DNA from 2 places in the Pseudomonas sp. GW822-FHT01E03 genome. Region 1 is predicted to be linked to the other one. Evidence: riboswitches for the same ligand, from Rfam matches in the RefSeq annotation. Region 1 holds a riboswitch; the other holds the start of a gene.

Region 1 (5,514 bases):
GCGAATCAGCCGCTGGCCCTTGACGGTGATCAGTTCGGGGTCGCCGGGACCTGCGCCAATGAAGTAGACGGTCATCGTCGGTTCCTGTGGGAAAAAGGGGCTGAACAGGTCTTCAGATGAAGAATGTTCATGATCAAAGGCGGGGATTATCGGTTTTTACGCAGCGCCAGCCAATGCCAGGGTTGCCTGGGCATATTTTTGTCGTGGAATCAGCAGTTTTGCCGGGGCCTGGGCCAGTTGTTCGGCCAGGGCCAGTGCGGCGCTTTCCGCAACGCCGTAGCAACCGGTGCGTTCAAACGCTATTTGCGATTGATGGCTGAGTTGCGGTTCATAAGCGGCCAGTTGCTCACTGCTGAAATACATCAGTTCCAGGCCGAGTTGCTGAGCCAGTTCGATCAGTGCAGGTTCGTCGCGCTTCGAATCGATGCTGGCCAGCGCCTTGATTTCATGACGAGCTATCTGGTGCGCCTCCAGCGCCTGATCGAGCAGCGCCAGCAACGTGCTGACGGGGCAGCCCCGTTGGCAGCCCAGACCGACCACCAGGGTCGGCGCTGTGCTGACGTCAGTCATGCGTTGTATTGACCATCGCTTTTGCGACGGAACAACCAGGCGCTGATCAGGCCCAGGGCCAGCCAGAATGCCACGTTGGTCAGTTGCGAAGCGATTTTGAACCGGGTTTCCAGTGCCTCTGGAGCAAGCATCGAATGCACCTCCGGTTGCGGCGCGCCAATCACATGGGGGACGGCGAGGATCGCCGCGCCGAGGACTTTCATCAGCCAGTGACGGCTGAACACGATCAGCGCAATACCGACGGCGGTGGAGGCGGCGGTACCGACCCACCACAGTTGCCGTTGTGCGAGGTCGGCGGCGGCAGTGCCTGGCAATTCAGGTGGCAGACCGAGGGTCGGCGCGAGCACGAAGGTTGCGTAACCGGCCAGGCCCCAGAGCAGGCCTTGAGAGGTTTTGGTCGGCGCACGCAAGGTGTACAGGCCGGCCAGCATCAGGGCGAAACCGACCGCCACCACCAGGTTGCCACCAGTGGTCGACAGCACGCGCTGCCAGCCATCTTCCGGCTCCCAGGCTTGTGCATCATGAGTGTGAGCAGCCATCGCACCGTCGGCGTGTTCATGCATTTCAACAGCGGCCGGTTCGGCTTTTTCGTAGGTCTCGGCCTGCAAAATCAGCGGGGCGACCCAGAAACTTTGCAGCAGGGTCAGCAACAGGGCGGCCAGCAGCCCGGTGAAACCTGCGGTTTGCGCAATACGCTTGATCATGTCGACAGCTCTCAATGGCACGGGAACGCGGAGCTGTGACGGGTATCGTGGGCGGCGTTGTGCACCGCTTCGATGTGCGAGAAACCGGCGAAATACACAAGGCATGCGCCCAGGATCGACGCGCAGACGGCGGCGGCCAGACGTTGGGTCAGGGTTGAGGTGGTGCTTGCGGCTGTGTGTTCGGCGCTGCTGATGATCGACATGGCGTTTCCCTCTGGTCTGTCAGCGGGGAATAAGAGCGCATGCAAAACCCCGCACGACCAGGCGCGCAAGGTTTCAAACAGCGCCCGCCCACCGCGGGTTTGTTGGTTCAGTGATCGTACTGGTCACTTTGTGTTGCGGGCCGGTCTCCGGGCTCACGAGGGGCAAAGGCTTGCGCCTGGACCTGAAAGCATCACCTTCCCATGCCGCAGTGGCACAGTGGATCTGACGCTTCGCTCGCTTACCGTTGCGGGGGCAGCACCGGACTGACATGGCTTAAGAGTAAAGCACATGATTCACCGGTTTCCCGTTTCACCCTGTGAAGGGCACCCGTAACAAGGTGTGTAGGAGAGCATGGGCGGGGGTTGGGCGTCAATTGGCAGGGGTTCTCAATTCGGAACCGGGTCGACCCAATCGCGAGCAAGCTCGCTCCCACATTTGACCGCATTTTTCTCAAAGAGCCCCATCCCCTGTGGGAGCGAGCTTGCTCGCGATTGGGTCGTTACAGGCGCTACAGAACTCAGCATGAACATTGACCCGCCCCAAGACCATGCGTAGCCTTGCGCTTTCGAGGTTCTTCGGCGTTTGTCGAAGCTAAGAAGGGAACGCGGTCAATGCCGCGGCTGCCCCCGCAACTGTGAACGGTGATGTTCGTTGCCACGCCACTGCTGACTCAATCCATGAGGCCGGCGGGAAGGCGCAGCGAATGCCAGGCTCAAGCCCGGCACACCGTCAGCCAGGAGACCTGCCTCGTCACAGATTCTCACTTTCAACCGGGCGGGGTGATCCGGTGGCGAACTCTTCAGGCACGCGCGTGCGCGTTGCCGGTCGTCGTCCCGTATGCCCGCCAGCTTAGCCATAGGGCATCCGATGAAAACACTGGCCAAACTCCCCGTCACCATCGTTACAGGCTTTCTCGGCTCGGGTAAAACAACGCTGCTGCGCCACATGCTCGACAACGCCCAGGGTCGCCGCATCGCGGTGATCGTCAACGAATTTGGCGAGTTGGGCATCGACGGCGAAATCCTCAAGCAATGCTCCATCGGTTGCACCGAAGAAGAAGCCAACGGCCGTGTCTATGAACTGGCCAACGGCTGCCTGTGCTGCACCGTCCAGGAAGAATTCTTCCCGGTGATGCGCGAACTGGTGGCCCGTCGCGGCGATCTCGACCACATCCTCATCGAAACGTCCGGTCTGGCGTTGCCCAAGCCGCTGGTGCAGGCCTTCCAGTGGCCGGAAATCCGCAGTGCCTGCACGGTGGATGCGGTCATCACCGTGGTCGACAGCCCGGCCGTGGCCGCCGGCACCTTCGCCGCGTTCCCGGATCAGGTCGACGCCCAGCGCAAACTCGACCCGAACCTGGACCACGAATCGCCGCTGCACGAACTGTTCGCCGACCAATTGGCCAGCGCTGACCTGGTGATCCTCAACAAAACCGACCTGATCAACCCGACGGACCTGGCCCGTGTGCGCCTGGAAGTCGCCGAGGAATTGCCGCCAGCGGTGAAAATCATCGAAGCCAGCAGTGGTCGCCTGCCGCTGGACGTGCTGATAGGCCTCGGTGTCGGCTCCGAAGAACACATCGACAGCCGCCACAGCCACCACGACCATCATCACGATGGCGACGACGATCATGATGACCACGATCACGACGCCTTCGATTCGATCTCCATCGAACTGCCGCAAGCCGACGAAAGCCTGCTGCTGGACGCACTGACCCAGTTGGTGGTCCAGCACGGCATCCTGCGCGTCAAGGGGTTTGCTGCGATTCCGAGCAAGCCGATGCGCCTGCTGATCCAGGGCGTGGGTACGCGTTTTGACAAGCATTTCGACCGCCAGTGGGGCGCCGAAGAGGCGCGAGTCTCTCGCCTGGTGCTGATCGGCCAGAAACTGGACGCCACTGTTCTCGAAGCGCAATTGCGCGCCGCGCTCAGCGTGTAAGCCATGCACCTGCTCAGGACCCAGCCCGGCGGTTTCGTGTCGGATGACAACATTGCCGACCTTGGACAAACTCCTGCCGAGCTAGTGGTCCTGTGCAGCGGCGATTCCAGCCTGGCGCTGCTCGCCGAAGCGGCGCAGCAGTTGCCCGACGATTACCCGAGCGTGCGCCTAGCCAATCCGATGCAGGTGCAGAACCATGCCTCGGTTGACCTGTACGTCGATGAAGTCTTGCGCCACGCCAAGGTCATTCTGATCTCGCTGCACGGCGGCATCGCCTATTGGCGTTACGGCATCGAGCGTCTGGTCGAGCTGTCGCAGCGCGGCGTGCAACTGATTCTGGTGCCGGGTGATGATCGCCCGGACCCGGAGCTCAGCGACTTGAGCACCGTCGGTGCCGAGGATCGCGACCGGCTCTGGCAGTTTCTGCGCCAGGGCGGCATGGGCAACGCCCTCGACTTCTTCCGCTGCCTGGCCAACCGCTGGCTGGCCCGTGATTACACCTGGGGTGAGCCGCAAATCCTGCCGCGTACGGCGATTTACCATCGGCACAAACACTCTGCCGCGCTGAGCGACTGGCAGGCCGACTGGCACGTGGGTCAACCGGTGGCGGCGGTGCTGTTTTACCGCTCGCATCTGCAGGCGGCGAACACCGCTTTCATTGATGTTTTTTGCCAACGTTTGCAGGCAGCGGGGTTGAATCCGTTGCCGATTGCGCTGGCGAGCCTGAAAGAACCCGGCTGCCTTTGCGTGGTCGAGGACTGGCTCGACGAGGCCTGCGTCTCGGTAATTCTGAACACCACCGGCTTTGCCCAGTCCAGCCCGGAAGCACCGCATCTGCGGCCATTCCGCCGCAATATTCCGGTGATCCAGGCGATTTGCGCCCAGGACAACGAACCGGGTTGGCGCGCCAGTGAACAGGGGCTTGGCCCTCGCGACCTGGCGATGCACATTGCCTTGCCGGAACTGGACGGGCGCATCATCAGCCGTCCGATCAGCTTCAAGGACCTGGCGTGGCGGAGTGAGCGTAGTCAGTCGGATGTAGTCTGCTACCGGCCGCAGCCGGAACGCATGGATTTCGTTGCCGAACTGGCGCGGCGCTGGATCGATCTGGCGCGGGTGCCCAATGCTGAAAAGCGCATTGCCTTGATTCTCGCCAACTACCCGACCCGCGACGGTCGCATCGGCAATGGCGTCGGCCTCGATACCCCGGCAGCGGCGCTGAATATCCTGCGGGCGTTGCATGCCGAAGGTTATCCATTACCGGCTGAGTTACCAGACAGCGGCACCGCGCTGATCCAGCAGTTACTGGGCGGCGTCAGCAACGACCTCGATACCCTTGACCTGCGTCCTTGCCAGCAAAGCCTGGGCATGGATGACTATCTGGTGATGTTCAACGCCTTGCCTGAAGCCAATCGCGCGGCGGTGCTCGAACGTTGGGGTGCGCCGGAAAGCGACCCGATGTATCGCAGCGGGCGGATGATGATCGCCGGCCTGCGTTTTGGCCTGACCTTCGTCGGCATTCAACCGGCCCGGGGTTATCAGGTCGATCCGAGCGCGGTGTATCACGATCCGGACCTGGTACCGCCCCACGGTTACCTGGCGTTTTACTTCTGGCTGCGCAACACCTATGGCGCCCACGGCGTGATCCACGTCGGCAAACACGGCAACCTCGAATGGCTGCCGGGCAAGGGCGTGGGGCTGTCGGAACATTGCTGGCCAGACGCTTTGCTCGGGCCGCTGCCGAACATCTATCCGTTCATCGTCAACGACCCGGGCGAGGGCGCCCAGGCCAAGCGGCGTACCCAGGCGGTGATCATCGATCACCTGATGCCACCGCTGACCCGCGCCGAAACCTACGGCCCGCTGCGTAACCTCGAGCTGTTGGCCGACGAATATTACGAAGCGCAGCTGCTCGATCCGCGCCGCGCCCGAGAGTTGCAGCGCGACATCCTGCAACTGGTGCGTGACACCCACATCGACCGTGAACTGCAACTGGACGAACAACTCGACAGCGATGCCGATGCGGCGATCTGGTTGCCGCGACTCGACACTTACCTGTGCGACTTGAAGGAGTCGCAGATCCGCGACGGCCTGCATG
Region 2 (5,514 bases), on a different contig from region 1:
TCGACATGCTGGCCGAAGTAACTGTACGGCCAGCCATAGAATGCGCCGTCTTTCACCGAGGTGATGTAGTCCGGTACCAGGTCGCTGCCGATTTCATCCCGTTCGTTGACCGCAGTCCACAGCGCGCCACTGTGCGGTTCCCAGGCCATGCCATTGGGGTTGCGCAGGCCGGACGCGAAGATCCGCTGCTGGCCGGTGGCGCGATCCACTTCCCAGATCGCCGCACGACCTTCTTCCTTGTCCATGCCGTGTTCCGCAACGTTGCTGTTGGAACCCACGGTGACGTACAGCTTGCTGCCGTCCTTGCTGGCGATGACGTTTTTGGTCCAGTGGTGATTCAGCAGGCCGCCCGGCAGGTCGACCACTTTTGCCGGCGGTGACTTGATCTGCGTATCGCCACTTTCATAGTGAAAGCGCAGCAGGCGATCAGTGTCGGCCACATACAGGTCATTGCCGACCAGGGTCATGCCGAAGGGCGAGTTGAGGTTTTGCAGAAACACCGTGCGGGTTTCCGCGACCCCATCGTGGTCCTTGTCGCGCAGCAAGGTGATGCGGTTGGCGCTGGGCACCCTGGCTCCGGCACGCCCCATGAATTTCTTCATGATCCAGCCGCGAATGCCTTTGCCGTCTTCGGGTTTTGGGGGGGCATTGGTTTCCGCCACCAGCACATCGCCATTGGGTAGTACATAAAGCCAGCGCGGGTGATCCAGGTCTTCGGCAAAAGCGGCCACTTGGGTGCCATTGGCGGCGATGGGCTTCGCACCCTGCGGCCAGCCGATGGCCGGGGCGATGTTCACGATCGGGATCAGGGTTTTGTCGGGGTCTGGCAGTTGAGGCGAAGGACCGGTGCCATCGGAGACTTGCAGGCGGGCGGTTCCGCCACAAGCGGCGAGCCCTCCGCAGAACGCGATAACGAGAACGAGCGGGGGCGTGCGCATGCGGGTCTTCCCTATGAGTGCCTTGTTCTAATCATAGAGGCGCGTTGTCGTCCGATGGTTCAACCCTTAGCCACGTGCCTCCTTGAACAGCACTGCTATGCCGGGGTGATAGTTGCCGGCTTCGTTGCGCAACTTGCGGTAGGCATAAGGGAAATACCAGGCAACAGCGCAGGTGTGTTCCTTTTGCAGGTCGTCGACCATGTCCTGGAGTTCTTCCGGTGTGGCGCCCTGCTGGGCTTTTTGCGGGGCGACGAACAGGCAGCCGAGTTTCAGGTCGCTGGCGTGGCTCAGGCGCTTGGCATCGCTGGCGATGTCGAGCAGGGCCTGGGTCAGGTTGAGGCTGTTGACCCGTGGCCAGCGCTGGCTGGTCTGGATGTAGGCGCGGGTTTCGGGTGAAGCCAGGAGCAGGTCGGCGCGGCTGTTGCGTTCGCCTTCTTCGGTCTGCTTGCGGGTGGGCGTCTGTTGCAGCGTGACCATCTCGGCCATCCAGGCGGCGGCAGACAGTAGTCCGAGATTGGCCTTCTCGTCGTGCCAGTACGGTGTGTCGCCATCACCGCGGACGGCGTTGTAACGGTCGATGCATTCGAACCAGCGTTCGAGCACCGGGCGCAGGAATTCCAGCTTTGGATTGCTGATGATCATGCCTTGCATGGGCTCACCCTTGTTGTTGTGTTGTGAGTTTGTGGCTCTTTGATATCACTGCTGGGAGCGTGGCACAAGATTGACGTCAGTTTATTGATTGATGGCAGTTATTCGGTCGATGGCCTCCCGGCTTTAATTGACGCTCCACCCCCAACCCTCTAACCTTCGCGGCTTGTTTCAGGTGCTCTGTGGCTTGGGTCGACAGAGTGAAACAGGGAAGCCGGTGAGTGAGTCCTTCTGTTGGTCGAAGGCCCGCAATTCCGGCGCTGCCCCCGCAACGGTAAATGAGTGAAAACTGTGTGTGATGCCACTGTGTCGATTTGATGCGGGAAGGCGCACGGTCTGGCCCCGCGGCCACTCATGAGCCCGGAGACCGGCCTGATTCATCCAGCGGCATCACGGTGGGCGATGCCAGGCTTGTTGCCTTCTATTCTTGTGCCTGCCCGCCGTTATTCCTGCCTAAACGGAGAGCTCCCCCATGACTGATACCCCCGATCGTGACGAACGCCACCTGGCGCGCATGCAGCGCAAAAAAGCCGTGATCGACGAGCGCATCGCCAATTCCCCGAACGAGTGTGGCCTGCTACTGGTGCTGACCGGCAACGGCAAGGGCAAGAGCAGTTCGGCCTTCGGCATGCTTGCCCGCGCCATGGGGCACGGCATGCAATGCGGCGTGGTGCAGTTCATCAAGGGCCGCAACAGTACGGGGGAGGAGTTGTTCTTCCGGCGCTTTCCCGAGCAGGTGCGTTTTCATGTGATGGGCGAAGGCTTTACCTGGGAAACCCAGGACCGCCAGCGCGACATCGCCGCCGCCGAAGCCGCCTGGGCGGTGTCGCAGCAACTGCTGCGCGATCCGTCCATCGGTCTGGTGGTGCTCGATGAGCTGAACATCGCCCTCAAGCACGGCTACCTCGATCTCGATCAGGTGCTCAGCGACTTGCAGGCCCGACCGCCGATGCAACACGTGGTGGTCACCGGTCGTGCCGCCAAGCCGGAGATGATCGAGATGGCTGACACCGTCACCGAAATGGGCGTGATCAAGCACGCCTTTCAAGCCGGGATCAAAGCGCAGAAAGGCGTCGAATTGTGAGTCAGCCTCGGCACTGTCCGGCGGTACTGATTGCCGCGCCGGCCTCTGGCCAAGGCAAGACCACCGTCACCGCGGCACTGGCCCGATTGCATCGCAATCAGGGGCGCAAGGTCCGAGTGTTCAAGTGCGGGCCCGACTTTCTCGATCCGATGATCCTCGAGCGCGCCAGCGGTGCGCCGGTGTATCAGCTGGACATGTGGATGGTCGGCGAGCAGGAGAGTCGCCGGTTGCTGTGGGAAGCCGCCGCTGAAGCCGACCTGATCCTGATCGAAGGCGTCATGGGGTTGTTCGACGGTACGCCGTCGAGCGCCGACCTGGCGCGGCATTTCGGTGTGCCGGTGCTGGGGGTGATCGATGGCACCGCCATGGCCCAGACCTTTGGCGCATTGGCCCTGGGGTTGGCGCGTTATCAGCCGGACTTGCCGTTCGCCGGCGTGCTGGCCAATCGTGTCGGCACGCTGCGCCACGCGCAACTGCTCGAAGGCAGCCTGACTGAGGGGTTGCGCTGGTACGGCGCGCTGTCCCGGGAAACCGGGATCGAATTGCCGAGCCGGCACCTGGGGCTGGTGCAGGCCAGTGAGTTGAACGATCTCGACCTGCGCCTCGATGCGGCAGCCGATGCCCTGGCCAGCAGTTGCGAGGTCGCGCTGCCACCGGCAGTCGAATTCGCCGCCCCTGATGTCATCGCGGCCGAACCGCTGCTGGCCGGTGTACGCATTGCCGTCGCCCGCGATGAAGCCTTTGCGTTCACCTACGGCGCGAGCCTGGATCTGCTGCGGGCGATGGGCGCCGAGTTGTCATTCTTCTCGCCGATCCGCGACCGTGCGTTGCCGCAGGCGGACAGCCTGTATCTGCCGGGCGGTTACCCGGAGCTGCACCACGTTGCACTGGCGCAAAACACCGCGATGCTCGATGCGATCCGCGCCCACCACCGGGCAGGCAAACCGTTGCTCGCCGAGTGTGGCGGCATGCTGTATCTGCTCGACTCCCTGACCGATGTCGAAGGCACTCGCGCCGAACTGGTTGGCTTGCTGGCCGGTGATGCAGTCATGCAAAAGCGCCTGGCAGCGCTGGCTTTGCAAGCGGTGGAACTGCCGGAAGGCTCGCTGCGCGGGCACACCTACCACCATTCGCTGACCACCACTGAACTGGCGCCGATTGCCCGTGGCTTGAGCCCTAACGGCGGGCGCGGAGCGGAGGCGGTCTACCGTGAGGGGCGGATGACTGCCTCTTACGTACACTTTTATTTTCCGTCGAACCCCTCGGCGATTGCCGCGCTGTTTGCGCCTGACCAAAACCCTGTGGGAGCGAGCCTGCTCGCGAAGAGGCCATGAGCGACAACGCATTCTCCGAAGCCGAGCGCGCGGCGGTGTACCGCGCCATCGCCGAGCGCCGCGACATGCGCCACTTCAGCGGCGGCACCGTCGAGCCCGAATTGCTCCGTCGCCTGCTCGAAGCCGCGCATCAGGCCCCCAGTGTCGGCCTGATGCAGCCCTGGCGCTTCATCCGCATCAGCGATCGCGCCTTGCGCGGGCAAATCCAGGCCCTGGTGGAAGAAGAACGCATCCGCACCGCCGAAGCCCTTGGCGAGCGCAGCGATGAGTTCATGAAGCTCAAGGTGGAAGGCATCAACGATTGTGCCGAGGTGCTGGTCGCCGCACTGATGGATGACCGCGAGCAGCATATCTTCGGCCGCCGCACGCTGCCGGAAATGGACATGGCTTCGTTGTCCTGCGCGATCCAGAACCTGTGGCTGGCGTCCCGTGCCGAAGGGCTGGGCATGGGGTGGGTGTCGCTGTTCGAACCACAGGCACTGGCGGACCTGTTGAGGTTGCCGCCGGGTGCCAAGCCATTGGCCGTGCTGTGCCTGGGGCCGGTCAAAGAGTTCTACCCGGCGCCGATGCTGGTGCTCGAAGGCTGGGCGCAGGCGCGTCCGCTACATGAATTGCTGTATGAAAATTATTGGGGAGTGAGTCAATGAGTGTGGCGTTGTTGAGTGTCGCCGCGGTTGCGCTGGATGCGCTGCTGGGTGAACCCAAACGCTGGCATCCGCTGGTGGCGTTCGGCCGTTTTGCCGAGCGCATCGAGCAACGTTTCAACGGCGGCGGTCGCGGCTGGCGCAGCCATGGCGTCACCGCGTGGGTGATTGCCGTGTTGCCACTGACGCTACTGGCCACGGCATTCTCCTGGGCGCCTTATGTCGGCTGGATCGTCGAGATTCTCGCGCTCTATTGCGCCCTCGGCATGCGCAGCCTCGGTGAGCACGTCACGCCTGTGGCCAAGGCCCTGCGCAGTAATGACCTGGAAGCGGCGCGCACTCGGGTGAGCTATCTGGTCAGCCGCCAGACCAGCGAACTGGATGAAACCGAAGTCGCCCGTGCCGCTACCGAGTCGGTGCTGGAAAACGGAAGCGATGCGGTGTTCGCAGCGTTGTTCTGGTTTGCCGTGGCGGGCGCGCCGGGCGTGGTGCTCTACCGCCTGAGCAATACGCTGGATGCGATGTGGGGTTATCGCAATGAGCGCTTCGAACGGTTCGGCTGGGCGGCGGCGAAGGTCGACGACGTACTCAATTACATTCCTGCGCGCCTGGTGGCACTGACATACGCGCTGCTGGGCAAAACCCGGCTGGCATTGAAATGCTGGCGCACCCAGGCCCCGACCTGGGATAGCCCGAACGCCGGCCCGGTGATGGCGGCAGGGGCGGGTGCCCTTGGTGTCGAATTGGGTGGGGCGGCGATTTATCACGGCGAACTGCATCAGCGTCCGCAGTTGGGCGAAGGTGTGCCGGCGGATGCCGACTCGATTGACCGGGGCTGGCAATTGGTCCAGCGCGGGGTATGGTTA

The links. A riboswitch is a leader RNA that binds a small molecule or an ion and turns the genes downstream of it on or off. The one in region 1 is predicted to bind cobalamin.
Region 2: linked by a shared signal. The riboswitch ahead of cobO (cob(I)yrinic acid a,c-diamide adenosyltransferase) and the one ahead of cobW (cobalamin biosynthesis protein CobW) in region 1 are both predicted to bind cobalamin.

What each region holds. Positions count from the first base shown of each region.
Region 1 is NZ_JBXAOQ010000007.1:392,716-398,229, forward strand. It holds gene cobM (precorrin-4 C(11)-methyltransferase) at 1-75, opposite strand, end outside; gene AC1RP7_RS17035 (cobalamin biosynthesis protein) at 157-570, opposite strand; gene AC1RP7_RS17040 (CbtA family protein) at 567-1,274, opposite strand; gene AC1RP7_RS17045 (CbtB domain-containing protein) at 1,286-1,477, opposite strand; cobalamin riboswitch at 1,599-1,824, opposite strand; cobalamin riboswitch at 2,030-2,242, shown strand; gene cobW (cobalamin biosynthesis protein CobW) at 2,346-3,416, shown strand; partial or broken gene cobN (cobaltochelatase subunit CobN) at 3,420-5,514, shown strand, end outside.
Region 2 is NZ_JBXAOQ010000009.1:268,850-274,363, forward strand. It holds gene AC1RP7_RS19730 (PQQ-dependent sugar dehydrogenase) at 1-938, opposite strand, end outside; gene AC1RP7_RS19735 (hypothetical protein) at 1,005-1,589, opposite strand; cobalamin riboswitch at 1,743-1,976, shown strand; gene cobO (cob(I)yrinic acid a,c-diamide adenosyltransferase) at 2,059-2,670, shown strand; gene AC1RP7_RS19745 (cobyrinic acid a,c-diamide synthase CobB) at 2,667-4,004, shown strand; gene bluB (5,6-dimethylbenzimidazole synthase) at 4,001-4,651, shown strand; gene cbiB (adenosylcobinamide-phosphate synthase CbiB) at 4,648-5,514, shown strand, end outside.